DNA from 3 places in the Oerskovia sp. NPDC060338 genome. Region 1 is predicted to be linked to each of the others. Evidence: predicted binding sites of a transcription regulator. Region 1 holds the regulator's gene; each other region holds the start of a gene.
What was found. The regulator Rex, encoded in region 1, represses fermentation and respiration genes when NADH is low (regulators of the CRP and FNR family bind a similar motif). The targets are predictions, from matches to a motif close to CTTGTGAANNNNTTCACAAG.
Positions count from the first base shown of each region.

Region 2: a site for Rex is predicted at 5,985-6,004, ahead of mqo (malate dehydrogenase (quinone)). Genes of this name have one in related genera too.
Region 3: a site for Rex is predicted at 4,402-4,421, ahead of adhE (bifunctional acetaldehyde-CoA/alcohol dehydrogenase). Genes of this name have one in related genera too.

Region 1 is NZ_JBHXCQ010000004.1:209,220-218,665, forward strand. It holds gene ACFWGN_RS06775 (cytochrome c biogenesis protein ResB) at 1-1,538, opposite strand, end outside; gene ACFWGN_RS06780 (cytochrome c biogenesis CcdA family protein) at 1,538-2,305, opposite strand; gene ACFWGN_RS06785 (TlpA disulfide reductase family protein) at 2,375-3,019, opposite strand; gene ACFWGN_RS06790 (histidine phosphatase family protein) at 3,072-3,761, opposite strand; gene ACFWGN_RS06795 (MarR family winged helix-turn-helix transcriptional regulator) at 3,854-4,360, opposite strand; gene ACFWGN_RS06800 (YceI family protein) at 4,576-5,127, shown strand; gene ACFWGN_RS06805 (redox-sensing transcriptional repressor Rex) at 5,291-5,995, opposite strand; gene ACFWGN_RS06810 (glutaredoxin family protein) at 6,091-6,450, opposite strand; gene ACFWGN_RS06815 (HAD family hydrolase) at 6,556-7,365, shown strand; gene ACFWGN_RS06820 (30S ribosomal protein bS22) at 7,505-7,603, opposite strand; gene ACFWGN_RS06825 (acetoin utilization protein AcuC) at 7,825-9,021, opposite strand; gene ACFWGN_RS06830 (TrkH family potassium uptake protein) at 9,293-9,446, shown strand, end outside.
Region 2 is NZ_JBHXCQ010000009.1:212,105-221,550, forward strand. It holds gene bioB (biotin synthase BioB) at 1-421, opposite strand, end outside; gene ACFWGN_RS12960 (TetR/AcrR family transcriptional regulator) at 678-1,262, shown strand; gene ACFWGN_RS12965 (pyridoxal 5'-phosphate synthase) at 1,259-1,993, shown strand; gene ACFWGN_RS12970 (maleylpyruvate isomerase family mycothiol-dependent enzyme) at 2,011-2,853, shown strand; gene nirD (nitrite reductase small subunit NirD) at 2,861-3,199, opposite strand; gene nirB (nitrite reductase large subunit NirB) at 3,196-5,769, opposite strand; gene mqo (malate dehydrogenase (quinone)) at 6,011-7,525, shown strand; gene ACFWGN_RS12990 (acyl-CoA thioesterase/BAAT N-terminal domain-containing protein) at 7,627-8,868, opposite strand; gene ACFWGN_RS12995 (hypothetical protein) at 8,936-9,136, opposite strand; gene ACFWGN_RS13000 (helix-turn-helix domain-containing protein) at 9,226-9,446, shown strand, end outside.
Region 3 is NZ_JBHXCQ010000018.1:43,244-52,689, reverse strand. It holds gene ACFWGN_RS19760 (glycoside hydrolase family 65 protein) at 1-1,981, shown strand, start outside; gene ACFWGN_RS19755 (prolyl oligopeptidase family protein) at 2,092-4,287, opposite strand; gene adhE (bifunctional acetaldehyde-CoA/alcohol dehydrogenase) at 4,474-7,167, shown strand; gene ligA (NAD-dependent DNA ligase LigA) at 7,416-9,446, shown strand, end outside.

The DNA of each region.
Region 1 (9,446 bases):
GGCCCGTCGGCGAACGTGAGGGTGCCCAGACCGTCCGGCAGATCGACCGTCTCGCCCGGGGCGACGAGGAGCTGGACGCGGTCCCCCGCCTCGTCGACCGACGCCGTGAGCGTGTCGGTGTTGAGCCGGTAGACGTTCTGCGGCAGCCCGTCGTCGAGGCCCAGGTCTCCCCGGTAGACCTCGAGGACCAGCAGCGGGTTGGCCGGCTGCGGGAAGATCGAGCGAGCCCCGTCCTCGGTCACCTCTGCGGTGGGCAGGAAGTAGCCGACGAGGCCGATCTGATCGAGGCCGGGCGACGTGTCCGGTACCTTCACGACGCCGCGCGAGGTGTACATGGTGTCCTCGGGCAGGAACGGTACGCGGCCCGCGAAAGCGACCTGTCCCTCGGCGTCGTGGATGGTGATCTCGGGGGCGTAGCCGTTGCCCTGGAGGTAGATCTTGGCCCCGCCCGCGACGATCGGGTGGTTGACCTTGATCTGCTCCTCCTGCGAGGAACCGTCGGGGTTGCGCACCGTGACGTTGGCCGTGAAGTCGCGCGACTGCGCGAACGCGACCTGGTCCATCGCGAACTCGGCGTCGAACGAGTCGAGCGTCATCGAGAACGGGACGAGCGAGCTTGGGCTGAACAGCGAGCCGCTCTCGAACGTGTCGTAGTCGACGACCGCGTTCGCGAACCCGCGCCCCTCGGTGATGATCGCCTGCCCGCGGAAGTGCAGGAGCTGTCCGGTGGCGACCGAGACGAGCAGGCCCAGGAGCGAGAGGTGGAACACCAGGTTGCCGGTCTCGCGCAGGTAACCGCGCTCGGCGGCCACGGTCCGGCGCTCGGGCAGGCCGCGGGCCACGTCGGCGGGTTCGGTCGAGACGTCCACGCGGAACGTCGGCAACCAGCGAAACCGGCCGCGCAGGTGCGCTGCGGCCGCCTCGACGACCTCGTCGGGCGTCGCGGTGCTCGTGGTCTCGGCCTTGGCCGGGAAGCGGTCGAAGCGGCGCGGGGTGCGTGGCGGGCGGTTGCGCACGGCCTGCAGGTGCGCCTTGGTGCGCGGCAGGATGCAGCCCACGAGCGAGACGAACAGCAGGATGTAGATCGCGGAGAACCACACCGACGCGTACACGTCGAAGAAGCCCAGCCGGTCGAGCCACTCGCCCGTGCGCGGGTTGTCCTGGAGGTAGGTCAGGACCGCGGCCGGGTCCTGGGGGCGCTGCGGCAGCACCGAGCCCGGGACGGCCGCGACGGCGAGCAGCATGAGGAGCATGAGCGCGACGCGCATGCTCGTGACCTGGCGCCAGACCCAGCGCAGGGTGCCCTGGAGGCCGAGCGAGGGGAGCTGCGGCGCGCCGGCCTCGCCCGAGCGCGCGGTTCCGCGCGCGTCCGGGGTCGCGGCGTCGGGTCCGGTCGCGCGCGGCGCGCGCTGCGAGCTGCCCGACGGCGTCGCTCGCGTCTCGGCGGGCGCCTCGCCCTCGGCGGTGCGAGCCTCGGGCTCGGGGTGGCTGAACGCGTCGTCGATGCCCTCGGGGCGGTAGAGGTCCTTGTCGCTCATCAGATCACCGTCTCGAAGCCCGTGATGAGCCCGCCGAGGCGTGAGGTCCAGGTGCCCCAGACCCCGGTCACGAGCGCCAGCCCGATGAGGATGAGCATGCCGCCCCCGATGCGCATGATCGCGAGCCGGTGGCGACGCAGGAAGGCAACGGCCTTCTTGGACCGCTCGAGACCGATCCCGATGAGCAGGAACGGGATGCCGAGGCCCAGGCTGTAGGCGATGCCCAGGATCGCCCCGCGGCCTGCGGTGGCCTCGTCGAGGGACAGCGCCATGACCGCCGTGAGCGTCGGGCCGATGCAGGGTGCCCAGCCCAGGCCGAACACGATGCCCAGGAGCGGTGCACCCCAGATCCCCGCGGTGGGGCTCAGGTGCAGGCGACGATCCCGCTGGAGGAACGGCACGGCGCCCATGAACGCGAAGCCCATGAGGATCACGAAGACCCCGATGACGCGCGTGATGACGTCCTCCCACTGCTTGACGTGCACGCCGACCGCTCCCGCGGCGACCATGAGCAGGACGAAGACGAGCGTGAAGCCGGCCACGAAGAGTCCGACCCCCGTCGCGACCCGCCACCGGCCCGGGGCACGCACCGTCCGGACGGCCGTACCGCCACCGGAGCTGCTGCCGCCCTGGCGGGACGTGGCCCCGGCGTTGGCCGCGGCGAGCCCGCTCACGTACCCGACGTAGCCGGGGACGAGCGGCAGCACGCACGGGGACGCGAAGGACACGAGCCCCGCGAGGAGTGCGACCGGCACCGCCAGCAGCATGGACCCGCTGAACGCCGTGGTGGCGAACGTGGAGCCGACGTCACCGGCGAAGGAGAGAGGGTTCACGGGTCAGGCGTCCTCTGCGAGGACGTCGTCGACGAGCCCGGTGAGGGTCGAACCCTCGGCACGACCGATGATGCGTGCGGCGACGCGCCCCTCGCGGTCGAGGACGACCGTCGTGGGCACCGCCTGGATGGGCACCGAGCCCTCGAGCGTCGCGATCGCCTCGCCGCGCGTGTCCTCGATCGAGGGGTAGGGCACCTCGAACGTGCGCTCGAACGCGAGCGCGGCGCCCGCGTCGTCGGTGCTGTTGATCCCGAGCAGGCGCACCCCCTGGTCCGCGCGGTCGTTCGCGAGCGCGACCAGGTCGGGTGCTTCGGCCCGGCACGGCGCGCACGACGCGTACCAGGTGTTGAGCACGACGACGTCGCCGGCCCACTCGCTCGTGTCGATGGCGTTGCCCTCGAAGTCCGTGCCGGTCAGGACGACGGGGTCGTCACGGTCCGACACGTCCCACGTCTTGACCGAGCCGTCGCCCGAGACGTAGCCCTGACCCACGACGTCGTCGGGGCTCGTGGCGCCCGACTCCTGGGCGCAGCCCGTGAGGACCAGGCCGAGCGAGACGATCGCGACGGGGACGAGAGCAGGACGACCGGCGGTGCGACGCCCGGGTGCGGGCGCGCGACCGTGCCGGGCACGGAAGGGGTGGATCATGGCAGCACTGTCTCCCACCTGCCTGGGCACAACCTGAGAAAGCCCTGGTGGGTCACGCTCCGGAGACCTTCGCGGCCCCCGGCAGCAGGTCTGCGACCGGCTCGGTGTAGTGGATCCCGACGAGGCGGTCGCCGTCGAAGCGCAACGACGTGAGGGACGCGAGCGAGCACTGGCGGTTGCGCGGGTCGTGCCACAGCCGCTTGCCCTCGAACGCCAGGCGCGAGATCCAGATGGGGAGCTGGTGGCTCACGAGCACGACCTCGCGGCCCTCGGCCTGCTCGCGCGCGTCGTGGACCGCGGCGTGCATGCGCGCGACCTGCTCCTTGTAGGGCTCGCCCCACGACGGGCGCAGCGGGTTCCACAGGTAGGGCCAGTGCCCGGGGTGCCGCAGCGAGCCGTCGCCCACGCCGAACTTCATGCCCTCGAAGTGGTTGCCCGCCTCGATGAGCCGCTCGTCGGTCCCGAGCGGCAGGCCGAAGGCCTCGGCGACGGGCGTCGCGGTCTCCTGCGCGCGCTGGAGCGGGGACGCGATGACGAGGGCGACGTCGAAGGGCTCGTGCACGCCGTCGTCGGGCAGCGCGGGCGCACCCTCCGCGGGCTTGCCCGACAGGTGCCCCGCGACGCGACGCGCCATGGTGTGCCCGAGCTCGGAGAGGTGGTACCCGGGGATTCGCCCGTAGAGGATGCCGTCCGGGTTGAAGACTTCACCGTGACGCATGAGGTGGACCGTGGTTGCAACCATGCCGACCAGTCTCCCAAAGATCTGGCCCGCGCGGTGCACGTGCCCGGGGTGCTCCGGGCCACACGTCACCGCCCGGCGCGCCCGGGCCCTACCTACTGCTCGCGCGGCTCCGCGACCCGGCACGCCTCGGCGATGGCGTCCATGGCCTCGCCGAGGTTGCGGAGCTGGGCCGGGGTCAGGACGTCGACCATGTAGCGACGGACCGCGGTCACGTGGCCAGGGGCCGACGCGACGAGCTCGGCGTACCCGGCCTCGGTCATGACGCAGTTCACACCCCGTCCGTCGCCCACGCTCGCGGCGCGGCGCACGAGACCGCGCTGCTCCATGCGGTGGACCGTGTGGGTCACGCGGCTGCGGGAACGGGCCAGGCCGTCGGCCAGCGCGGACATGCGCAGGGTGTGGTCGGCCGCCTCGGACAGGCGGACCAGGAGCTCGTACTCGCCGAGGGTCAGGCTCGAGAGGTCCTCGTGCTCCCTGCTGAGGGCCTCGACGAACCGCGCCGAGCCGTCGAGGAACGAACGCCAGTAGCGCTGCTGGTCGTCGTCGAGCCAGGGGGTGGCGTGCACCGTGGTGGCGTGCTGGTCCTGCTGAGCCGTCATCTCTTCCTTCATCCGTCACGCCCCCTCCGTGTGAACAACGGCCCCATTCTCCCATCGTCGGGGGTGGCGGCTGGTCCAGGGAGAACTCGTGCCCTCCTCGGGGAATAGAGGGCGATGGGCTTGCGTTGATGCGTTCGTATGAAGTTGAATCTTCAACTAATGGCACGTCGACGGCGCGCCTGACGCAACGCAACTCGACCTCTCAGGAGACACCCATGGCCACGAACCTTCCCGCCGGACTGACCGCAGGCACCTACGCGATCGACCCCTCGCACTCCCAGGCGACCTTCACGGTCCGCCACGCAGGCATCTCCAAGGTCCGCGGCTCGCTCGCGATCGCCGACGGCAACATCACCATCGGTGACGACGTCGAGTCCTCCAACGTGGTCGCCGCGATCGACGCCAAGTCGGTCAACACCGGTGACGCGGGCCGCGACGGCCACCTGCAGTCGGCCGACTTCTGGGACGCCGAGAAGAACCCGACCTGGAACTTCGTCTCGACCGCCGTCGAGGCCGACGACGACGACTTCGTCATCGCGGGAGACCTGACCATCAACGGCGTGACCAAGCCGGTCAAGCTCGAGACCGAGTTCACGGGCACCGCCGTCGACGCCTACGGCAACTCGCGCGCCGGGTTCGAGGCCGAGACCGAGATCTCCCGCAAGGAGTTCGGCCTGACCTGGAACGTGGCCCTCGAGGCCGGCGGCGTGCTCGTCGGCGACAAGATCAAGATCGCGCTCGACCTCTCGGCGATCAAGCAGGCCTGAGCCTCTCTCCCCCGACCGGCCCCCGCGCCCTGACGCAGCCCGGTACGCCAGGAGCCGGCGACCCGTGACGGGTCGCCGGCTCCTGTGCTGTCCGGGCGAGGTGCGCACGGTGCCCGACGGCGGGACGCGCCCCCGCGGTCGGCTCGCCACCCGGCGGGGCACCCTAGGCCCCGGCGCCCTCGTCGTCGTCCTCGTCCGCGCCGGGCTCGCCCGAAGGACGGTTCGCGAGCGCCCGGGCCTGCGCGTGGAAGGCCAGGATCTGCAGCTCGCTGCCCACGTCGACCGAGCGCACGATCACGTCGTCGGGCAACTGGAGGGCGCGCGGCGCAAAGTTGAGGATCTCGCGGACCCCGGCCTCGACGACCCGCTCGGCGACGTCCTGCGCGACGTGCGCGGGCGTGGCCAGGACGACGATCGTGACGTTCTCGCGGGCGATGACCTCCTCGAGCGCGTCGACGTGCTCGACCACGAGCCCCGCAGCCTCGGTCCCCACGACCGACGGTGACGCGTCGAGCAGGGCCGCGACCTCGAAGCCGCGGGTCCCGTAGCCCGAGTAGTTCGCGAGCGCGTGGCCCAGGCTACCGATGCCGATGATCGCGATCCGGTGCTCGTCGGTCACGCCCAGCGCCGACGTGATGTAGGTCGCGAGCGAGTCGACCACGTACCCCACACCGCGCGTCCCGTACGACCCGAGGAACGACAGGTCCTTGCGGAGCTGTGCGGAACCGACCCCGGCCAGCTCGGCGAGCTCGGTCGACGACGTGGTCTCCACGCCGCGCCCCTCCAGATCGCGCAAGGCCCGCAGATAGGCGGGCAGACGTGTCACCGTCGCGCCAGGAATGCCGGTGTCCCCCAGGGTCTCTGCCACTCGTACCACCCATACCTCGTCATGTCGTCGTCGTTGACGACCTCGCTGTGCTGCTGTCTCGGATCATCTCAGGCTCTGGGCCCGAACGCGGAACGTCAGCCGCTGACGCGCCGCCGCGCGAGCGCCTTGGCGAGCCGTGCGCCGTCGACCTGCCAGAACCCCTGCTGGACCCCGTCCACGGTCACGACCGGGACGTAGTCCCCGTACTCGGCCGCGAGCGCACCGGTCGGGTCGTCGTCCACGTCGACCTCGGTCCACGTGACCTGCTGCTCGGCGCACACCGCCTCGACGATCTGACGGGCCGTGTCGCACAGGTGGCACCCGTCGCGCCCGTAGAGCACGACGCGCGGGGGCACGGCCCGGGGAGCGGTGGCAGGGGCGAGGGCCTCGGACCCTGCCTCGGGTCCTGCGGCTCGTCCTGCGGCATGTCCGGCGGCGGGTTCTGCGGGGCTCACTCCCCCAGCCTACGCATCCCGGACAGAAGGTCCGTCCGGGTGCCCGGCGTCTTGAGGTGCGCGGGGCGTCGGCGGGCGTCGGCGGGCGCCGATAGAGTGGACGGCATGCCGACGTCTGCACCTGGGTCCACCCATCCGACGGCGGCCTTCTTCGACGTCGACAACACCATCATCCGGGGCGCCAGCTCGTTCCACCTGGCCCGGGCGCTGTACCAGCGCGGCTTCTTCTCCACCCCGGACCTCGTGACGTTCGCGTTCCACCAGGCCCGCTACCTCGTGCTCGGGGAGAACAAGCGCCAGATCGACCAGGTCCGCTCGCGCGCCCTCGACCTCATCGCGGGCCGCTCGGTCGCCGAGGTCGTCGCGATCGGCGAGGAGGTCTACGACCAGGTCCTCTCGCTGCGGATCTTCCCCGGCACCCAGAAGCTCCTCGACGAGCACATCGCGGCCGGCCACCAGGTGTGGCTCGTGTCCGCGACCCCTCTGGAGATCGGTCAGCTCATCGCCCGGCGGCTCGGCGCGACCGGGGCGCTCGGCACGGTCGCCGAGCACGAGGACGGCCTCTACACGGGCCGCCTCGTGGGCGACATGATGCACGGCCGGGCCAAGGCGGCCGGTGTCCGCGAGCTCGCCGAGCGTCACGGGATCGACCTCGCCGCGTCCTACGCCTACGGCGACTCGCTCAACGACGTGACCATGATGCAGGCCGTCGGCCACCCGTGCGCGATCAACCCCGACACGCGCCTGCGCCGCCACGCCAAGGACGTCGGATGGCCCATCCGCGAGTTCCGCGGCAGGCGCCGACGCGTCGCGAACCGCGGGCTCAAGACCGCGAGCTGGGCGGGGGCGGCCTGGGTCCTCGGGCTCGTCATGCGCTCGATCCGGCGCTCGCTCAAGGGCCGCACGGGCCTCTGACCCACCGCGGTCCAGGAGCAGGCCGCGACGCGACCTCCGCTGCCTGGTCGGGCACGACCCCACCCGGACATGCGAAGAGCCCGGCACCCCTGAGGGTTCCGGGCTCCTGCGACAGCCGGCGCGAGACCGCGCCGCACTGCTACTTCTTGTTACGACGCTGGTGGCGCGTCTTGCGAAGCAGCTTGCGGTGCTTCTTCTTGGCCATACGCTTGCGGCGCTTCTTGATGACGGAGCCCATGGGTCCTCACAATGCTGGATCGGTGTGCGATCGGGATCGCCCCGATCATGGTGGTCCACGGCTGATCGGGAACCGACCAACACGAGAAAAAGTCCGTCCCTTACCCTACCTGCTCCCAGCCTGTCGCCCGAAATCGAGCGAGGGTGACGTCGTCGGGCAGGAGGCGGGGCGCCCTGGCGGGCGCTCGCACGCCGCCCCGTTCCGGGGCTCCCCGACCCACCTCAGTCGAAGTGTGCGTCCAGTCCGAGCAGCGGGAACACGGCCCTGCGCGTCGCGACGACCGCGCGGTCGACCTCGTCCTCGGGGTCGTAGCCCCGCCCCCACGACGTGAACGCGACCTCGCCGTCCCCCATGAGCGCGGCGGTCTCGCGGTGCGCGACCGCGGTGATGTGGTCGCGCCACGCGACCGGCACGGGCGTGGACGGCGCCACGGGCGCGTGGACGACCTCTGCGACGACGTTCGACCACGCGAACGGGACGACCGACGTGACCGAGTAGCCCCCGCCGCCCAGGGCGACCCAGCGCCCCTCGGCGAGCTCGTGCGCCAGCTCGTGGATCCACCGCACGGCCGCGCGCTGGGCGTCGATGCTCACGTCGAGGTCGCTCAACGGGTCGTGACCGTGCGCGTCGCAGCCGTGCTGGGACACGATCACCTGCGGCCGGAACGCGCGCAGGACGGGCGGGACGACCGCGTCGACGGCCCGCAGCCAGCGCGAGCCGTCGGTCCGTCGAGGCAGGCCAAGGTTGACCGCGGTGCCCGACGCCGAGGCGCCGCCCGTGTCCGTCGCGTGGCCCGTGCCGGGGAACAGCGTCGCGCCGCTCTGGTGGACCGAGACGGTCAGGACGCGCGGGTCGTCCCAGAAGATCGACTCGACCCCGTCGCCGTGGTGCGCGTCGAGGTCGACGTACGCGACACGCTGGGCGCCGTCGTCGAGCAGGCGACGGACCGCGGCCGCGGCGTCGTTGTAGATGCAGAAGCCCGACGCGGCCCCGCGCTGGGCGTGGTGCATACCGCCCGCGATGTTCACGGCGTGCAGCGCGTGCCCCGACCACACCGCGCCCGCGGCCTCGTACGAGCCCGACAGGATGCGGGCCGCGGCCTCGTGCATCCCGGCGAAGACCGGGTCGTCCTCGGTGCCCAGCCCCAGCGCGGCGTTCTCCACCCCCTGCTCCGAGGCCGCGTGGACCGCGGCGACGTACGCGGGGTCGTGCACCAGGTCGAGCACCTCGTCCGTGGCCGGCGACGTCCCGACGACCTCGACCCCCGGGGCGTCGAGCAGGCCCAGCGCGCGCACCAGGCGCATGGTCAGGTCGAGGCGCGTCGGGGACATGGGGTGCCCGTGCCCGAAGTCGTACCCGAGCAGGTCCGGGCTCCACACGACCTGCGCGACGAACGGCACGGTGTCGGTTCCGGTCACGTGCGCTCCTCGCTCGGTGTCTCGTCCGTGCGACGGGTGCTCCGTCGCACGGCCCGTACCGCGACGCGAGAGCGCGTTCGGCAGCCGGCAGGAAACACGGTATCGCCCGCGCGGCCCGACGGCGCCACGCGGTTCAGCCGGTGGGCACGGCCCGTCCTGTGGCAGAGTTGGGCGACACATCGGCACGCACGGCGACCGGACGGCCCCGCAGGGCCCGCCCCGCCGCTCGTCCACCCGGACGAGGACGCACGGACAGCGAGACGGAGGACCGATGCCCCAGGGGGTCTCCGGGCGCTTCTTCGCAGGGCGCGAGCTCGTCGACCGCCTCGCCCGCCACTCACCGGCCCGCCTCGCGGTCACGGTCTTCGCCGCGGTGATCTCGCTGTTCACGCTGCTCCTCATGGCGCCGTGGGCCACGACGTCCG
Region 2 (9,446 bases), on a different contig from region 1:
CGAGGCACGCGCAGACCTCGACGTCGGGATGCTCGGTCTTGATGCCGCCGACCATCGCGGTCACGCGCGTCAGGTCGCGGTCGCTCGGCCCGCGTCCGCTCGCGACCAGGCAGACGCGACGCGCTCCGCCCGCGATCCCGGCCCGAGCCGCCGCGACCGCGTCCTCGGTGCTCAGCCACGAGTACTTCAGGACCTGGGCCGTCGAGCCGAGGCGCTGCGAGCAGTACGTGCAGTCCTCGGGGCACAGACCCGACTTCAGGTTGACCAGGTAGTTGAGCCGCACGCGTCGGCCGAACCGGTGACGGCGGACCCGACCGGCGGCGGCCACGAGGTCGAGCAGGTCCTCGTCGGCCGTCCGCAGGACCGCGAGCGCCTGGGCGCGGGTCGGCGGTTCGTCGCGCAGGCCCTGCGTGGCGAGCACGTCGAACTGCGCGCGTGCGTCGTGAGCACTGTCGAGGGCCGGCGCGAGAACGTCAGGTCGGGGCGTGGGCGTCTGGTTCACGACCCACGATCCTTCTCGCCTGGTCACGCCCGCTCCTCGGCCGACCTCCACAAGGTGACCTGCTGCTCGTTGGGCGGGACCGCAGCACGTCGTCGGCTTCCTCCAAGGACCTGGCCCACGGGTTGGCGCCGGCCCATCTCTCGACACCATACCTAGAGGTAGGTATGGTGTCGGCATGGACGATCTCGACCTCCCTCGCCGCGAACGCCTGCTCCGCGCGGCCCGTGACCTCTACTGGGCCCAGGGGGTCGAGGGCACGAGCCCCCGCCAGGTACTCGAGGTGAGCGGCGTGGGGCAGGGCAGCCTGTACCACCACTTCCCCACCAAGCACGACCTCTCGCTCGCCGCGATCAGCGCGACGACGCAGGAAGCGCTGGACTCCGTCTCGGGCGAGCTCACCGACACCGACCATCCGCCCGTGGAGCGGCTCGTGGCCTACCTCGAGCGGCCGCGCCCCGCGCTCGCCGGGTGCAAGATCGGGCGCCTGACGAGCGACCGGTCGGTCATGGCGGACGACGAGCTGCGCTCGCCCGTCCACGACTACTTCGCGGGCCTGGTCGCGCTGGTGCAGGAGGTCTTCGAGGAGACCGGCCTGCCCGACGACCTCGCGCACGACCGCGCGTACGCGGCGGTCGCGATCGTCCAGGGAGGGTACGTGCTCGCGCGCGCCCTCGACGACCCGGCGGCGCTGAGGGCCGCGGTCGACGGGTTCGTGTCGATGCTCGAGCCGGCTCTCCAGGCCGAGGTGGTGACCCGATGAACGGCGGACCGGGCAACGACGAGGGGTCCGGGCCTGGCGACGCACGGACGGTCGGACGGACCGAGGACACGGCGGACGGACCGAGCCTCCGCGAGCGGCTGCGCGCCCTGCCGACGTTCGGCCTTGGGCTGCCCCCGCTCGACCCGAGCGAGGCTCCGCCGGAACCCGTGACGCTGTTCCTCGAGTGGATCGGTCAGGCGATCGACGCCGGGGTGCCTCTCCCCCACGCCATGACCCTGTCCACCGCGGGCTCCTCGGGCCGGGTGACGGCACGCACCGTGATCCTCAAGGACGTCGACGCGTCGGGATGGTGGTTCGCGACCGGTTCGACGAGCCCCAAGGGCCGCGACCTCGCGGAGAACCCGAACGCGGCCCTCACGTTCCTCTGGCCTGCGCTCGGGCGCCAGGTCAGGATCGTCGGGCCTGCGCTCCCCGCCGACACCTCGACGAGCGCCGCCGACTTCCTCGCCCGCTCCGACGGTTCGCGCGCCGCCGCGCTGGTGGGTCACCAGAGCGAGACCCTCACGTCACGGCAGGAGTACTGGGACGCCTTCGCCGTCACGCTCGCAGCCGTGCAGGAGGACCCAGCGCTCCGGGCACCCGCCTGGACCGCGTACACGCTCGCACCCGCGTCGGTCGAGTTCTGGCAGGCCTCGGACGACCGCGGACAGACCCGGCTGCGCTACCGCGCGGCAGGACACCACTGGGAGAAGGGGCTGCTCTGGCCATGACAGGGACAACGCAGGACATGACATCACCGCACGCCGTCGACCCGGCACCCACGAGCCCGCTCGACGCCCCACAGGCAGCGCCCCGCGACGACCTTCCGGCGATCCGACGTGACGCGGCAGCCGCGCTGCGCGCGCTGATCCAGGCCACCCGCGGCGTCGACGACGACGCACTCGCGTCCCCGAGCTCGCTCGACGGATGGACAGTCGGGCACGTGCTGTCGCACGTGGCGATGGTCGGCGACGCCCTCGCCCGCCAGGCCGAGCTCGCCGCCCAGGGCGAGACCGCCGAGGTCTACGAGGGCGGGGCCGAGGGGCGCGCGGCAGGCATCGAGGCCGGCGCGCACCGTACCGGGGACGAGCACGTCGACGCGCTCACCGCGGCAGGCGCGAGGCTCGAGGCCGCGTGGTCCCTCACGGACAGCACGGGGTGGGGTGCAGGCGTGACCTACCGCGACGGGACCGTCGCCGACGTCCTCGACTGCTGGTGGCGCGAGGTCCGCATCCACGCGACCGACCTCGGTGAGGTCGGCACGGTCCGAGACCTCACGCCGTCGGGAACGTGGGGCCTCGCCTTCACGGGCCACCTGCTCGACTTCCTGAGCCCGCGCCTGCCCACCCCCGTGCTCGTGGTGCGGCTCGAGGACGGGGCGCGCTCCGTCGTCGGGCCCGAGGGCGTGCGGCCCGCCGCCGAGGACGCGGGCGACGACGACCTCACCACCGTGACCGGCAGCGCGGCGGACGTCGCCGCGTGGCTCGCGGGACGCGAGACGGCCATCGACCCCACGGCGCACAGGAACGGCAAGACCGTCGACCTTCCGGCGCTCGGTCCGTGGCCGTCGGGCGTCCCCGTCCGGCGTTAGTCGCGGCTCACACCCGGACCAGGACCGTCCCGTCCTCGACCGCCACCTCGAACGTCCGCAGCGCCTCGGGCTCCTTGCCGCTCGGGTCGAGGCACTCGCCCGTCGTCAGGTCCCACACCTGCTTGTACATCGGGGACGTGATGGTCGGGGTCTCACCCACCGAACCGACGATCCCGCGCGAGAGCACGTTCGCCCCCGAGTACGGGTCACGCTGCTGGACCGCGAGCACGCGGTCGTCAGCCAGGCGGTAGACCGCGACCTGGGTCCCCTCGACGAGCGCGGCGACTCCGCGCTCGGGGACGAGCCGCTCGAAGGGGCAGACCGTGGTCCATGCCGTCGCGCTCACTTGCGAACCTCCACCGTGCGGGCGATCACCGGGTTGTTGTCCGACGGCTCGCCGGGGCGGGCCGGGCGCACCTGCCCGCGCACGCCCACGTAGGCGAGGTCGGGGTCGTGCTGGTCGGGGGCGTTGACGAACGACACGAACCGCGACAGGCGGTCCGGGTCGTCGAGGGTCTGCGCCCACTCGTCGACGTACGACTCGACGTGCTGGGCGATCTCGGCCTCGAGGTCGGCCGCGATGCCGAGCGAGTCCTCGACCAGGACCTTGCGCAGCTCGCCGATCCCGCCCGGGAAGTCCGCGACCCAGGGGGCGGTGCGCTGCAACCGGTCCGCGGTCCGCACGTAGTACGCGAGGAACCGGTCGATCACGGCCACGAGCCGTTCGTCGTCGAGATCCTCCGCGAGGAGCTCGGCGTGGCGCGGGGTGAAGCCTCCGTTGCCGCCCACGTAGACGTTCCAGCCCTTCTCGGTCGCGATCACGCCCACGTCCTTGCCGCGCGCCTCGGCGCACTCGCGCGCGCACCCCGAGACCCCGACCTTGAACTTGTGCGGCGACCGCAGCCCGCGGTACCGCAGCTCGAGGCGCACGGCCATGCCCACCGAGTCCTGGACCCCGAACCGGCACCAGGAGGAGCCGACGCACGACTTCACGGCCCGCAGCGACTTGCCGTAGGCCTGGCCGGACTCCATGCCCGCGTCGACCAGTCGGCGCCAGATCTCGGGTAGCTGGTCGATCCGCGCACCGAACAGCCCGATGCGCTGGGCTCCCGTGACGCGCGTGTAGAGCCCGAAGTCCTTCGCGACCTGCCCGATCACGATGAGGTTCTCGGGCGTGATCTCCCCGGCCGGGACACGAGGCACCACCGAGTAGGTCCCGTCCTTCTGCAGGTTGGCGAGCGCCCGGTCGTTGGTGTCCTGGAGCGCGGCCTGCTCGCCGTCGAGGATGTACCCGCCCCACAGCGACGCGAGGATCGAGGCCACGACGGGCTTGCAGACCACGCAGCCGCGACCCGTGCCGTGCGCTGCGACGATCTGGGTGAAGGTGCGCAACCCATCCTGGCGCACGAGGGCGAAGAGCTCGGCGCGCGACATCGAGAAGTGCTCGCACATGGCCTTGGACACCGTCACGCCGCTGGCCTCGAGCGCGGTGTTGACGATCTTGGTGAGCACGGGCACGCACGACCCGCACACCGTCCCTGCCTTGGTGCAGGCCTTGACCTCGCCCACGCTCGTGCACCCGTGCTCGGCCACCGCCCCCCGGACCGTCCCGGCCGTGACGTTCGCGCACGAGCAGACCACGACGTCGTCGGGCAGGTCGCCCCCGAGCGCCGGCGCCCCGCCCTCCGGGGCGAGGAACGCCGACGGGTCCGCGCCCAGCGAGCGTCCCAGCATGGGGCGCAGCGACGCGTACAGCGCGGTGTCCCCCACGAAGACCCCGCCGAGCAGCGTGCGCGCGTCGTCCGAGACCACGAGCTTGCGGTACGTGCGGGCGACCGGGTCCGCGAACGTGACCTCGAGCGCGCCGGGCGTCAGCCCGAACACGTCACCGAAGCTCGCGGCCTCGATGTCGACGCCCTTGAGCTTGGTCCCCTCGGGAGCCGGGGAGTAGGTGGCGCTGCCGCCCAGGAGACGGTCGACCACGACGTCGGCCATGGCGTTGCCCGGCGCGACCAGGCCCACGCACTGGTCCTCGAACGACGCGCACTCGCCCGCGGCCCACACGGCCGGGTCCGAGGTGTGGCACGCCGCACCCACCACGACGCCGCCGCGCTCGCCGATCGCCAGGCCCGCCTCGCGCGCCACGCGGTCCCGCGGGCGGATGCCCGTCGAGAAGATCACGACGTCGGCCGGGATGCGCGACCCGTCCGACAGGTCCATGGTCCCCACCGCGCCGTCGCCCGCGGCCGTGAGTCCCGTGGCGCCCGTCGACGTCCGCACGTCGATGCCGCGGTCGGTCACGAGCACGCGCAGCGCCTCGCCGCCCGCGTCGTCGAGCTGGACGCTCATGAGCCGGTCCGCGAACTCCACGACGGTCGCCGACGTCCCGAGCCCCTGGAGCGCCGCTGCGGCCTCGAGCCCCAGCACGCCTCCCCCGACCACGACGCCGTGCAGCGTGCGCCCCAGGCGCTCGGTGCGCAGCTCGACGTACTCGCGCAGCGCCTGCACGTCGGCCATGGTCCGGTAGCTGAACACGCCCGGCAGGTCGGTGCCCTCGGTCCGCGGCGTCCAGGCCCACGACCCGGTCGCCAGGACCAGGTGGTCGTAGGCGAGGACCCGTCCCGAACGGGTCGTGACCGTCTGCGCCTCGCGGTCGACGGCCGCGACGGCGTCCCCGGTGACCAGCTCGGTGCGGGGGTCCTCCCAGACCGTCGGGTCCATCGTCAGGTCGTCCGCCGAGCGGCCGCCGAAGAACTCGGACAGGTGGACGCGGTCGTACGGGGCGCGGTCCTCGTCGCCGACGACGGACACCCGCCACTCCCCCTCGGGCGAGCGTGCGATCATCTGGCTCACGAACCGGTGGGCGACCATGCCGGCGCCGACCACCACGACGCGGCCGGGGGTGGGAGTGCTCATCTGGGGGGCCTCATAGGACGTTGGGGTGTGACGTGGAGCGAGGTGACGAGTCGAGGCCGACCGGGGCGGGATCTGCCTCGCGCACCATCCTCGTCCATAGATACGAGCGATCGTGGTCAAAACTGCTGATCAGCGCGTCGCGAGGACTTTCGAGGGGATGTCGAGGGACCTTGGTCCCGAGAAAGTGTGACCCACGACCGTGACGGACCGCACACCATGTGCACTCCTTCACAAGCGTAAAATCGAGCGCGTGGCGACTAAGAAGACAACGGGTCAGAACACCATCGACGTAGCCCTCATCGGCGGCGGCATCATGAGTGCGACCCTCGGCGCCCTCCTGAAGCTCCTCGAGCCCTCGTGGACCATCAAGGTCTTCGAGCGCCTCGACGCGGTGGCCCAGGAGTCCTCCAACCCGTGGAACAACGCTGGCACCGGCCACGCTGCGCTCTGCGAGCTGAACTACACCCCCGAAAAGGCCGACGGCACCGTCGAGATCTCCAAGGCGGTCGCGATCAACGAGCAGTTCGAGGTGTCGCGCGAGTTCTGGCATCACCTGCTCACCGGCGGTCACCTGCCCGAGCCCGCGAGCTTCATCAGCCACACCCCGCACATGACGTTCGTGCGCGGCGCGGCCAACGTGGACTACCTCAAGCGCCGCTTCACCGCGCTGAGCGCCCACCCGCTGTTCAGCGAGATGGAGTTCACCGACGACCCCGCGGTCATCGCGCAGTGGGCCCCCCTCCTGGTCCTCGACCGCGACAGCGACGAGGCCGTCGCAGCGACCCGCGCGACGAGCGGCACCGACGTCGACTTCGGCGCCCTGACCTCCCAGCTCTTCGCCTACCTCACGGCCAACGGCGTCGAGCTGAACCTCCAGCACGAGGTCAACAAGCTCAAGAAGCGCAAGGACGGCACCTGGGACGTCACCGTCAAGGACGTGTCCTGGAACGCCAAGGCGGCCCCGCGCACCGTGAACGCGCGCTTCGTGTTCGTCGGCGCCGGCGGTGGCGCGCTGCCGCTCCTGCAGAAGGCGGGCATCAAGGAGGCCAAGGGCTACGGCGGCTTCCCCATCAGCGGTGAGTTCCTGCGTACGGACGACCCGGAGCTCGTCGCGCAGCACCAGGCCAAGGTCTACGGCAAGGCCGACGTCGGCTCGCCGCCCATGTCCGTCCCGCACCTCGACACCCGCGTGGTCGACGGCAAGACGTACCTGATGTTCGGCCCGTACGCCGGGTTCAGCCCCAAGTACCTCAAGAAGGGCTCGCTGCTGGACCTGTTCACCTCGCTGCGGACCCACAACATCGGGTCCATGCTCGGTGCGGGTCTCAAGAACATCGACCTCACCCAGTACCTCGTGGGCCAGCTCCTCGCGAGCCCCGAGTCCAAGTTCACGGCGCTCCAGGGCTTCATGCCCACCGCGCACCCCAAGGACTGGGAGAAGATCACCGCGGGCCAGCGCGTCCAGGTCATCAAGAAGGACCCCAAGAAGGGCGGCGTGCTCGAGTTCGGCACCGAGGTCATCGCGGCCGCCGACGGCTCGATCGCCGGCCTCCTGGGCGCCTCGCCGGGTGCCTCGACCGCGGTCCCCGCGATGATCGACCTGCTCGAGCGGTGCTTCCCGCAGCGGTTCGCCACCTGGCGTCCCGAGCTCGCGACCATGATCCCGAGCCTCGGCCAGGCCCAGTGGGAGGCGACCGAGCTCGACTCGCTCTCCGCCGCCGCCGGCCCCTCGGAGGAGGCGGTCGGCGCCCGCTGACCTCGACGTCGCAGAACGAACCGGCGCCCCGGTCTCCGTACGGAGACCGGGGCGTCGGTGCTGTACGGGGCGGCGTCGGATCTGGGGCCCTCACGCCTGGGTCAGGGCTGCCGCTTCGCCTCCGCGAGCACCTCGTCGACCGCGTCCCAGAAGTCGACGCGGGCCTGGTGCGTGGCGGCCGGAGTCGCCCCCGGCTCGTCGAGACCGAACGGCCGGTAGGGTGCGATCGCGAGAAAGTGCCCGGCGCCCTTCTGCTCGACGGCCGTGACCAACCCCTGGTCGGCGAAGCGGGGCTTCACGTCGCGCAGCAGGCCGCACGCGTCCCACTGCGTATCGGCCGTCCCGCAGACCAGCACGACCGGGCCCTCGATCGCCTCGACCGGCACCTGGGTCTCGGGCGGCGTGCCGACCGCGCTGCTCGGCGCGCACGGCAGTCCCACCCCGTCGAACGTCCAGGCCGACACCCTCCAGTTCGGGTAGCCGCAGTACAGGCTGCCCGCACCGGTCGGCGCGAAGGCGCCGTACACCTCGTCAGGGCGGTTCGCGGCGAGCCACAGCGCCATCTCCCCACCTCGCGAGACGCCGAACGTGAAGACCCGGTCCGTGTCGACCCCTGGCTGCTCACGCAGCCAGGCGAGCCCGGTCAGGAAGGTCTCGACCGGCACCTCCGCGAGCTCGGTCGGCTGCCCCGGGCTCTTGAAGTAGCTGATCGCCAGGGCCGGGTAGCCGAGCGCGGCCAACGAGGTGGCCGCAGCTCGGGCATTGCTCAGCCCCCCATCCGACCCGCTGAAGACGAGCACGGCCGGCAACGCGGCGTCAGCCGAGAGCCCGGCCGGCACGGCGTACGCGGCCACCATGGCGTCGTCGGTCACGTCGCGGACCTCGACGTCCGCGCCGTAGCCCGTCCGCTCGACGACCGTCTCGGCGAGGGGCTCGCCGTCGGCGCTCAACGACAGCGTCACCGAGTGGTCTACGCTCCCTGCCTCGATACCGAGCCTGCTGCCCGTCATGGACCAGAACGGCCCCATCGCGTCGACCGTCGTCCACGACCCCTCGGTCGGGGCGGTCGTCGTGAGGTCGACCCGGCCGTCCTCGTCGGCCACGAACGTCGCCCGCGACGACATCGCCGCCCCGTCGAGGTCCGTCGTCGCGACCAGGCGCACCTCGCGTCCCGCACCGAGCCCGGTCAGCGTGATCGCCAGGGGGTCGAACGCCCCGTCCTGCTCGACGACCTCGATCGCCGGGTCCGGTTCCGGAGGCGCCGAGCACGCCGCGAGAGCCAGCAGCGAAGCGGTCAGCAGGAGGGCAACGGCAGGGACATGGTCACGTCGTCGGGGGGCCATGGGCAAATGTTCCCGTACCGCACTAATCCGGCACAACCCGCCACGCCGGGGCCGTGCGACGCAGGTCTCACCCCCGAGGACCGCGCGTGCCGACCACGTCCACCTGTTGGCGCGGGTCGCCCCGCCCGGCCGGTGGCAGGGTCCATCCGTCGTTCGTCCCGGCGGGGAACCGACCTCCTGCCGGCGGGCGCCGCACCGCCATCACCACGAGCGGCGCCACGAGCGCCGCGATCACGACCAGTCTCATCACGAGCTCCACGATGTCCATGCCTCCACCCTGGTCCGGCCGCGCGGCGCGCACGAGTGGCAGGAGAGACAGGTATCGACAAGATCCTGCCAGCGGCGTAGCGTCGAAGGATGTTGCGCACAGTGGCGGCCGTCGTCGCCGACGGACTGGCCCCGTTCGAGTTCGGCGTCGTGTGCGAGGTCTTCGGCCTCGACCGCACGGACGACGGGGTGCCCCTCGTCGACTTCCGCGTCTGCGGCCCGGTCGCCGGAGTCCCTGTCCGCACGAGCATGGGCGCCTCGCTGATCCCCGACCACGGTCTCGACGCGCTCGAGGACGCGGACCTGGTCGC
Region 3 (9,446 bases), on a different contig from region 1:
GGTCACCATGCTCGACGACCCGGCGCCCATCGCGATCTCGTCGCAGATCCTCAACCGTCAGGACGGGCAGGACGAGTACCACGTCCCCTCGGCCGCGATGGGGCAGGGCTTCGACCCGCGCAAGGCCAACCAGTTCACCGAGCGCGTGCTCCAGCCGCAGGCGCAGTGGGGCGACGACCAGCGGCTCGTGCTCTCCTACCGCTGCACCAACTCGGGCATGACGCTCGCGGTCGCGGCGGACGACGACCTGGTCACCGAGAACACCTACGACGTGCGCACCCAGGTGGACGAGGACCTGGCCAAGCACGTCTACCGGATCCAGGCCGAGCCGGGCAAGACCGTGCGTCTGACCAAGACCGTGGCCTACCACACGTCGCGTGGCGTGCCCGCGATCGAGCTCATCGACCGCTGCCGTCGCACGCTCGACCGCGTGCGCGACGAGGGCATCGCGTTCCAGCACGCCGAGCAGCGTGAGTGGCTCGACGAGTTCTGGGCGCGCTCGGACGTCGAGATCCCCGGTCAGCCCGAGGTCCAGCAGGCCGTGCGCTGGAACATCTACCAGCTCGCGCAGGCCACGGCCCGCGCCGAGGGCAACGGGGTGCCGGCCAAGGGGCTCACGGGCACGGGGTACGGCGGGCACTACTTCTGGGACACCGAGATCTACGTGCTCCCGTTCCTGACGTACACGAGCCCGCGGTACGCGCGCAACGCGCTGCGCTTCCGCTACCAGATGCTCGACGCCGCCCGGCGCCGGGCGGGGCAGCTCTCGCAGCAGGGCGCACTCTTCCCGTGGCGCACGATCAACGGCGAGGAGGCCTCGGCCTACTACGCTGCGGGCACCGCGCAGTACCACATCGACGCCGACGTGACCTATGCCCTCATGCAGTACGTGCGGGCCTCGGGCGACGTCGACTTCCTCGAGCGCGAGGGCGTCGACATCCTCGTCGAGACCGCGCGCATGTGGGCCGACCTGGGGTTCTGGCGCGTCAACGGGGACGACTACTTCCACATCCACGGGGTCACGGGTCCCGACGAGTACACGACGGTCGTCAACGACAACCTCTTCACCAACGTCATGGCCCGCTTCAACCTGCGGGTCGCCGCGGAGACGCTCGAGACCATGCGGCGCGACGCGCCGCACGAGTACCAGGCGCTGGCGATCCGGCTCGGGGTGAGCGAGGAGGAGACCGCCGAGTGGGAGCGGGCCGCCAAGCACATGTCGATCCCGTTCGCCGAGCACCTGGGCATCCACCCCCAGGACTCGCACTTCCTCGAGCGGGAGATCTGGGACCTCTCGGGCACCCCGGCGGACAAGCGGCCGCTGCTGCTGCACTACCACCCGCTCGTGATCTACCGATACCAGGTCCTCAAGCAGGCCGACGTGGTGCTCGCGCTGTTCCTTCAGGGAGCCGAGTTCACGCCCGAGGAGAAGCTCGCCGACTTCGAGTACTACGACCCGTTGACCACGGGCGACTCGACCCTGTCGGGCGTCGTCCAGTCGATCATCGCGGCCGAGGTCGGGTACCACGAGCTCGCGCTCGAGTACTTCACGTCGTCGCTGCTCGTCGACCTCGAGAACCGGCACGCCAACGCGGCCGACGGCGTGCACGTCGCCTCGGCGGGCGGCACCTGGTCGGCGCTCGCGTTCGGGTTCGGCGGCATGCGGGACGACTGCGGGCGCATCAGCTTCGACCCGCGTCTGCCCCAGGAGTGGGAGTCCCTGACGTTCCGTGTGTCGCTGCGCGACTCCCGGCTCAAGGTGACGGTCACGGTCGACGCGATCGAGCTCGTGTGCGAGACGGGCGACGGCGCGGACGTGCACGTGCGGGGCGGGGCCGTGCACGTCGGTGCGGGCGAGAGCGTCACGGTCGCGCTCGACGGCCAGGGGCCCGTGCTCCACGGCACGCCGAGCCTGCGCGACCTGACCGGCAACCGCCGCGAGGACGGGACGCTCATCACGGCCCAGGTGCCGCACTCCTAGCGCTCGACGGCCACGCCCGGCATCCAGCGAGGCGTCGGGTCGCCGGCCAGGTCGACACACGTGAGGGCGGGCTCCCCGGGGAGCCCGCCCTCACGTCGTCCCGGTGAGTCTCAGCCGAGCTGCTCCCGCAGGAAGCGGTAGTGGATCGCGGCCATGTGCGCGGCCTGCGCGTTGTTCGCCGCGCCGCCGTGCCCGCCCTCGACGTTCTCGTAGTACGTCACGTCCTTGCCCGCCGCGAGCATCTTCGCGGCGAGCTTGCGGGCGTGCCCGGGGTGCACGCGGTCGTCCTTGGTCGACGTCGTGAAGAGCACGGGCGGGTACTCGCGCTCGGCGTCGAACAGGTGGTACGGCGAGAACGTCCTGATGAACTCCCACTGCGCGGGGTCGTCGGGGTCGCCGTACTCGGCGGCCCACGACGCCCCCGCGAGCAGGTGCGTGTAGCGGAGCATGTCGAGCAGCGGGACACCCACGATCACGGCGCCGAAGAGCTCGGGGTACTGGGTGAGCATGTTGCCCGCCAGGAGCCCGCCGTTGCTGCGCCCCTCCATGCCCAGGTGCTCGGGCGTGGTGATCCCGCGGGCGACGAGGTCGCGGGCGACGGCCGCGAAGTCCTCGTACGCCTTGTGGCGCTTGGCCTTGAGGGCCGCCTGGTGCCAGGCCGGTCCGTACTCGCCGCCGCCGCGGATGTTCGCGACGACGTAGACGCCGCCGTCCACGAGCCAGGCGCGGCCCAGCGTGCCGGAGTAGCCCGGGGTCAGGGAGACCTCGAAGCCGCCGTACCCGTAGAGCAGCGTGGGTGCGGCGCCCGGGCGGGAGCCGACCGGAGCGGGGGCGCCGTCGGCGGGCTCGGCGGCGCTGGTCGGGTCCGCACCTGCTGCGGGCCGGACGAGGTCCTCGCGCCCGACGACGAAGTACGGGACGCGCGTGCCGTCGTCGGACACCGCGAAGTGCTGGTCGATGACCAGCCCCTGCGCGTCGAAGAACGCGGGGCTCGACTTGAGGACCTCGGGGGCGGTGCCCGCACCCACGGTCAGGAGCGAGAGCGTCGAGGGCGTGAGGTAGTCGGTCGTGACGAGCCAGACGTCGTCGCTCTCCTCGGAGTCGACCGCGCCCACGACGACCATGCCAATGGTCGGCAGGCCCGGTAGCTCGCTGCGGGTCCAGGGGACGTCCGGGCCCTCGGCGAGAGGCGGCGGGGTCAGCACGTGCAGGCGGTTCTTGACGTCCTCGAGGACGTTGACGACGAGGTGGTGCGCCGTCCAGGTGGCCCCGGCGAGCGAGGTCGAGGGCGTGGGCTCGAACAGGACCGTGAAGCCGCGGGCCCCCGCGAGGAAGTCCTCGAAGCGGGTCGCGAGCAGCGAGCCCGCCACGTACGTGGCGCCGCCGACCGTCCAGTCGTCGCGCAGCTCGACGAGCATCCACTCGCGCTTGACGCCGACCTCCGCCGAGCGCGGGACGTCGATCTTGACGAGCTTCTCGTCGGGGGTGCCGGCATCCTGGACCAGGTAGGTCTCGCTGTCGTAGAACGCGATCGATCGACCCACGAAGTCGCGCTCGAACCCGGGGGAGTGCGTGCGCCAGCCCATGATGTACATGTCCTCGGGCTCGCCCTCGTACACGACGGTGGCCTCGGTCACGGGGGTGCCGCGGCGCCACCGCTTGACGATCCGCGGGTATCCCGACGGCGTCATGGAGCCCGGGCCGAAGTCGGTGTAGACGTAGACCGTGTCCGCGTCGATCGAGCCGAGCCCTCCCTTGGACTCCTCGCGCAGGAACCCGCCGTCCTCGGGCGCGACGAACGACTTGGTCACGAGGTCGAACTCACGCGTGACGTCGGCGTCGGAGCCGCCGGGGGACAGGTCGATCAGGGCGTGGCGCCACTCCTCGCCGGGCGCGGGGCGCAGCACGCTCGCGCCGTGCCAGACCCAGCTCTGGTCCTCGGCCTCGCCCAGCGCGTCGAGGTCGAGCACGAGCTCCCACGCGGGATGGTCGGTGCGGTAGGAGTCGAGCGTCGTGCGGCGCCAGATGCCGCGCTCGTGCTGCGCGTCGCGCCAGAAGTTGTAGTAGTGCTCGCCGATCCGGGAGACGTCGGGGATCTTGTCGTCGGAGTCGAGGACCTCGCGGATCGCCTGCTCGGTCGCGGTGAACTCAGGGGTGGCCTCGATGGTCGCCGCGGTCTCCGCGTTGCGGCCCTGGACCCAGGTCATGGCCTCGCGGCCGTCGACCTCCTCGAGCCACAGGTACGGGTCGTGCGGCGTGGTCGGCTGTGCGGTGGGCGTGTCGGTCACGGCGTTCTCAGCACTCATGCAAACACCCTAGGCGACCTGGCGGACGGGGAGTCTCGGCCCGGCCGCCCCGGAAGAGGGCGACCCCCTGTGGCCCGTGCCACATCCTGGAGCGGCTCTTGCATCTATCCGTACCTTGTGAAAGTATTCACAAGCAAGGGAAAGACACCACGCAGACCCGGCCGCTCGGGTCACTGGAGGAGCAACGTGAGCAGCACGAGCAAGGCCCCCGTAGGAGTCACCGAGATCGACGCGCTCGTCGACCGCGGTCTCAAGGCGCTCAAGCAGTACGACGCCTTCACCCAGGAGGACATCGACCGCATCGTGAAGAAGGCGTCGGTCGCGGCCCTCCACGAGCACGGTCGCCTCGCGCAGCTCGCGGTCTCCGAGACCGGGCGCGGAGTCTTCGAGGACAAGGCCACCAAGAACATCTTCGCGTGCGAGCACGTGCCGAACTCGATGGCCAACCTCAAGACGGTCGGCGTGATCGGCCGTGACGAGCTCACGGGCATCGTCGAGATCGCCGAGCCGGTCGGCGTGGTCGCCGGCATCACCCCGGTGACCAACCCGACCTCGACCGCGATCTTCAAGGCGCTCATCGCGCTCAAGACACGCAACCCCATCATCTTCGCCTTCCACCCCAGCGCCCAGCAGTGCTCGGTCGCCGCAGCCCGCATCGTGCGTGACGCCGCGGTCGCCGAGGGTGCCCCCGTGGACTGCATCCAGTGGGTCGAGCAGCCCTCGCTCGAGGCCACCTCGGCCCTCATGAACCACGACGGCGTCTCGCTCATCCTCGCCACCGGCGGCAACGCGATGGTCCGCGCCGCCTACTCGGCGGGCAAGCCGGCCCTCGGCGTCGGCGCGGGCAACGTCCCGGCCTACATCGAGAAGACCGCCAAGCTCGGCCGCGCGGTCAACGACGTCGTCCTGTCCAAGGGCTTCGACAACGGCATGGTGTGCGCCTCGGAGCAGGCCGTCATCCTCGACACCGAGATCTACGACGAGGCCCTGGCCGAGTTCGCCCACATGCACGCCTACCTCGCGAGCCCCGAGGAGAAGGCCAAGCTCGAGCGGTTCATCTTCGGCGTCGAGGCCGGCGGCGCGAACTGCGCGGGCGCCAAGCTCAACGCCTCGATCGTGGGCAAGAGCCCCCAGTGGATCGCCGAGCAGGCGGGCTTCACCGTCCCGGACGGCACGTCGATCATCCTGGCCGAGTGCGCCGAGGTCGGCCCCGCCGAGCCGCTGACGCGCGAGAAGCTCAGCCCGGTCCTCGCGGTGCTGCGCGCCCAGTCGACCGACCACGGCATCTCGCTCGCCGAGCAGATGGTCGAGTTCGACGGCCTGGGCCACTCGGGGGCGATCCACACCGAGGACAAGGACATCGCCGAGGAGTTCGGCCAGCGCGTCAAGGCCGTGCGCATCCTGTGGAACCAGCCGTCGGCGCTCGGCGGCATCGGCGACATCTACAACGCGCTGATCCCGTCGCTGACCCTCGGGTGCGGCTCGTACGGGCACAACTCGGTGTCGAACAACGTGTCGGCGGTCAACCTCATCAACGTCAAGCGGATCGGACGCCGGAACAACAACATGCAGTGGTTCAAGATCCCGCCGAAGACGTACTTCGAGCCGAACTCGATCCAGTACCTGGCCCAGATGCCCGACGTCGAGCGCGTCACCATCGTCACGGACAAGGTCATGAGCCAGATCGGGATCGTCGACAAGGTCCTCGACGTCCTGGGCCGCCGTCCCAACAAGGTCTCGATCCAGATCATGGACCAGGTCGAGCCCGAGCCGAGCGTCGAGACGGTCGAGAAGGGCGCGGAGATGATGCGCGACTTCAAGCCCGACACGATCGTCGCGATCGGCGGCGGGTCGCCCATGGACGCCGCCAAGGTCATGTGGCTCAAGTACGAGCACCCGGAGATGGCGTTCTCGGACCTGCGCGAGAAGTTCTTCGACGTCCGCAAGCGCGCGTTCAAGTTCCCCACCCTGGGTGACCTCGCCAAGCTGGTCTGCATCCCGACCTCGTCGGGCACGGGCTCGGAGGTCACGCCGTTCGCGGTCATCACGGACCACGCGACCGGGTACAAGTACCCTCTGGCCGACTACGCGCTGACCCCGTCGGTCGCGATCATCGACCCGGTCCTGACCGCGACGATGCCCGCCAAGCTCGCGGCCGACTCGGGCTTCGACGCCCTGACGCACGCGACCGAGGCCTACGTGTCGGTCTACGCGAACGACTTCACCGACGGCCTGGCGCTGCACGCGATCAAGCTGGTCTTCGAGCACATCGAGGCCTCGGTCACGCAGGGGGCCGACGCCCCCGAGGCCCGCGAGAAGATGCACAACGCGGCCACGATCGCCGGCATGGCGTTCGGCAGCGCGTTCCTCGGGATCGTGCACGCGATGGCCCACACGGTCGGCTCGTCGTTCGGGCTGGTCCACGGTCGCACCAACGCGATCTTCCTGCCGCACGCGATCCGCTACAACGGGCAGATCCCGACCAAGGTCACGGGCTGGCCCAAGGCCGAGAAGTACATCGCGCACGAGCGCTACCAGCAGATCGCCAAGCACCTGGGGCTGCCGGCCTCGACGCCCGAGCAGGCCGTCGAGTCGTACGCCCGGGCCGTCGAGGAGCTGCGGGCCAAGGTCGGGATCGAGCGCTCGTTCAAGGAGCAGGGTGTCTCGGAGCGCGAGTTCATCGGAGGCCTCGACGCCCTGGCGATGCGGGCCTACGAGGACCAGTGCGCCCCGGCCAACCCGCGGCTGCCGATGCTCGAGGACATGAAGGACATCATGGTCGCGGCCTACTACGGCACGAGCCGTGAAGAGGTCCGTGCCGAGCGCAAGGCCACCGAGGAGGCGCTCGCGCTCGCCGCGGCCGCCGAGACCTCGGAATGATCTGGGCACCGGCGTCCGGGGAGCAGCCCGGACGCCGGTAGCCCGACCGACGACCCGAGCGGTACGGGTCAGGGTCGGGTGGCGCGTCCTGCCGGGTGGCGCCACTCACCGAGGGTCCGGGGTTCCCCCTTTCGTCCCGGACCCGCACGCAGCGCCCCGCGTCCTCCAGCGCGGGGCGCTGCTCTGCGTCGGGGCAGGGCGAGCCGGTGGACCGCGCGGGTGTGGGTGGAGCACGCGATGATGGGCACGTGAACGACGCCTCCTCGCACCTCCTCGAGCCCCTCGCCGCCGACGCCGCCCCGGCCCTCGACGAAGCCGCCGCCCAACGGCGCTGGGCCGAGCTCGTGGCCCTGGTCGAGGCCGACCAGCGGGCCTACTACGAGGCCGACGCGCCCGTGTCGTCGGACGCCGAGTACGACGCGCGCATGCGCGAGCTCGAGGCGCTCGAGGCGGCGCACCCCGCGCTCCAGACCCCGGAGTCGCCCACGCAGCGTGTCGGCGGACGGGCCGCGACGGGCTTCGCGACGGTCGAGCACCTCGAACGCATGCTCTCGCTCGACAACGCCTTCTCCGCGGAGGACCTCGCCGCGTGGGCCGCGCGCGTGCACCGTGACCTGGGCGTCCCGCCCGAGGCCCCCGTCGAGTACCTGTGCGAGGTCAAGATCGACGGCCTCGCGATCGCGCTGCTGTACGAGCGGGGGCGCCTCGTGCGGGCCGCGACGCGAGGCGACGGGCGCACGGGCGAGGACGTCACGGCCAACGTCCGCACCATCACGAGCATCCCGCAGCAGCTCGCGGGAGACCCGGCCACGCACCCGGCGGTGATCGAGGTCCGCGGCGAGGTCTTCCTGGGCGTCGAGGACTTCGCGGCCCTCAACGAGGCGCTCGTCGCGGCCGGCCAGGCTCCCTACGCCAACCCGCGCAACACCGCGGCAGGCTCGCTCCGGCAGAAGGACCCGGCCGTCACGGCGAGCCGCAACCTGCGCATGTACGCGCACGGCGTCGGAGCGCTGCAGTGGGACGAGGGCGAGCACGCCGAGCTCGAGCGCCAGTCGGACGCCTACGCCCTGTTCGAGCGGTGGGGCGTCCCGGTCTCGCCCCACAACCGCGTGGTCGACGGGCTCGCGGGCGTGCAGGACATGATCGCCTACTACGGCGAGCACCGGCACAGCATCGAGCACGAGCTCGACGGGATCGTGGTCAAGGTCGACGAGCTCGCGCTCCAGCGCCGCCTCGGTGCGACGAGCCGCGCACCGCGGTGGGCCATCGCCTACAAGTACCCTCCCGAGGAGGTCAACACGCGCCTGCTCGCCATCCAGGTCGGCGTCGGCCGGACCGGGCGGGCAACGCCGTACGCCGTCATGGAGCCGGTGCTCGTCGCGGGCAGCACCGTGCGCCAGGCGACGCTCCACAACCAGGACGTCGTGCGGGCCAAGGGAGTGCTGATCGGCGACGTCGTGGTGCTGCGCAAGGCGGGGGACGTCATCCCGGAGATCCTCGGTCCGGTCGTCGCGCTGCGCGAGGACGGCGTGCAGCGTACGGAGTTCGTCATGCCGACCGAGTGCCCCGTGTGCGGCGCGCCGCTGCGCCCGCTCAAGGAGGGCGACGTCGACCTGCGCTGCACCAACACCCGCTCGTGCGCCGCGCAGGTCCAGGGTCGCGTCGAGCACATCGGGTCGCGCGGCGGGCTCGACATCGACGCGCTGGGCGAGGTCACGGCCGCGGCGCTGACCCGGCCGCTCGAGCCGGCCGAGCCTCCGCTGCCGACCGAGGCCGGCCTGTTCTCCCTCACCGTCGAACAGCTCGCGCCGATCCGGGTCGTCGTGCGCGACCCGGAGACCGGGCTGCCCCGACCGAGCGACGGCAAGAGCGAGGCCGCCGACGTCACCATGTCCGACGGATCCGTGGTGAGCGCCAAGGTGGCCCGCCCGTTCCAGAAGGTCGTGAGCCGCACCTACCCGCCCGGGTACGAGGACGCGACGCCCGCCGAGCGCCGCGCCGCAGGCGTCCGCAAGGACTTCCCCGTGTACGGGCCCTCGACCACGGCCGAGACCTTGGTCGCCGAGCTCGAACGCGCCAAGACCAAGGACCTGTGGCGCATCCTCGTGAGCCTCAACGTCCGGCACGTCGGACCGGTCGCCGCGCGGGCGCTCGCGGACTGGTTCGGCTCGCTCGACGCGATCCGTGCGTCGGGCCGTGACGAGCTCGCGGCGGTCGAGGGCGTCGGGCCCGTCATCGCCGACCAGCTCCTCGCCTGGTTCGAGGTCGACTGGCACCGC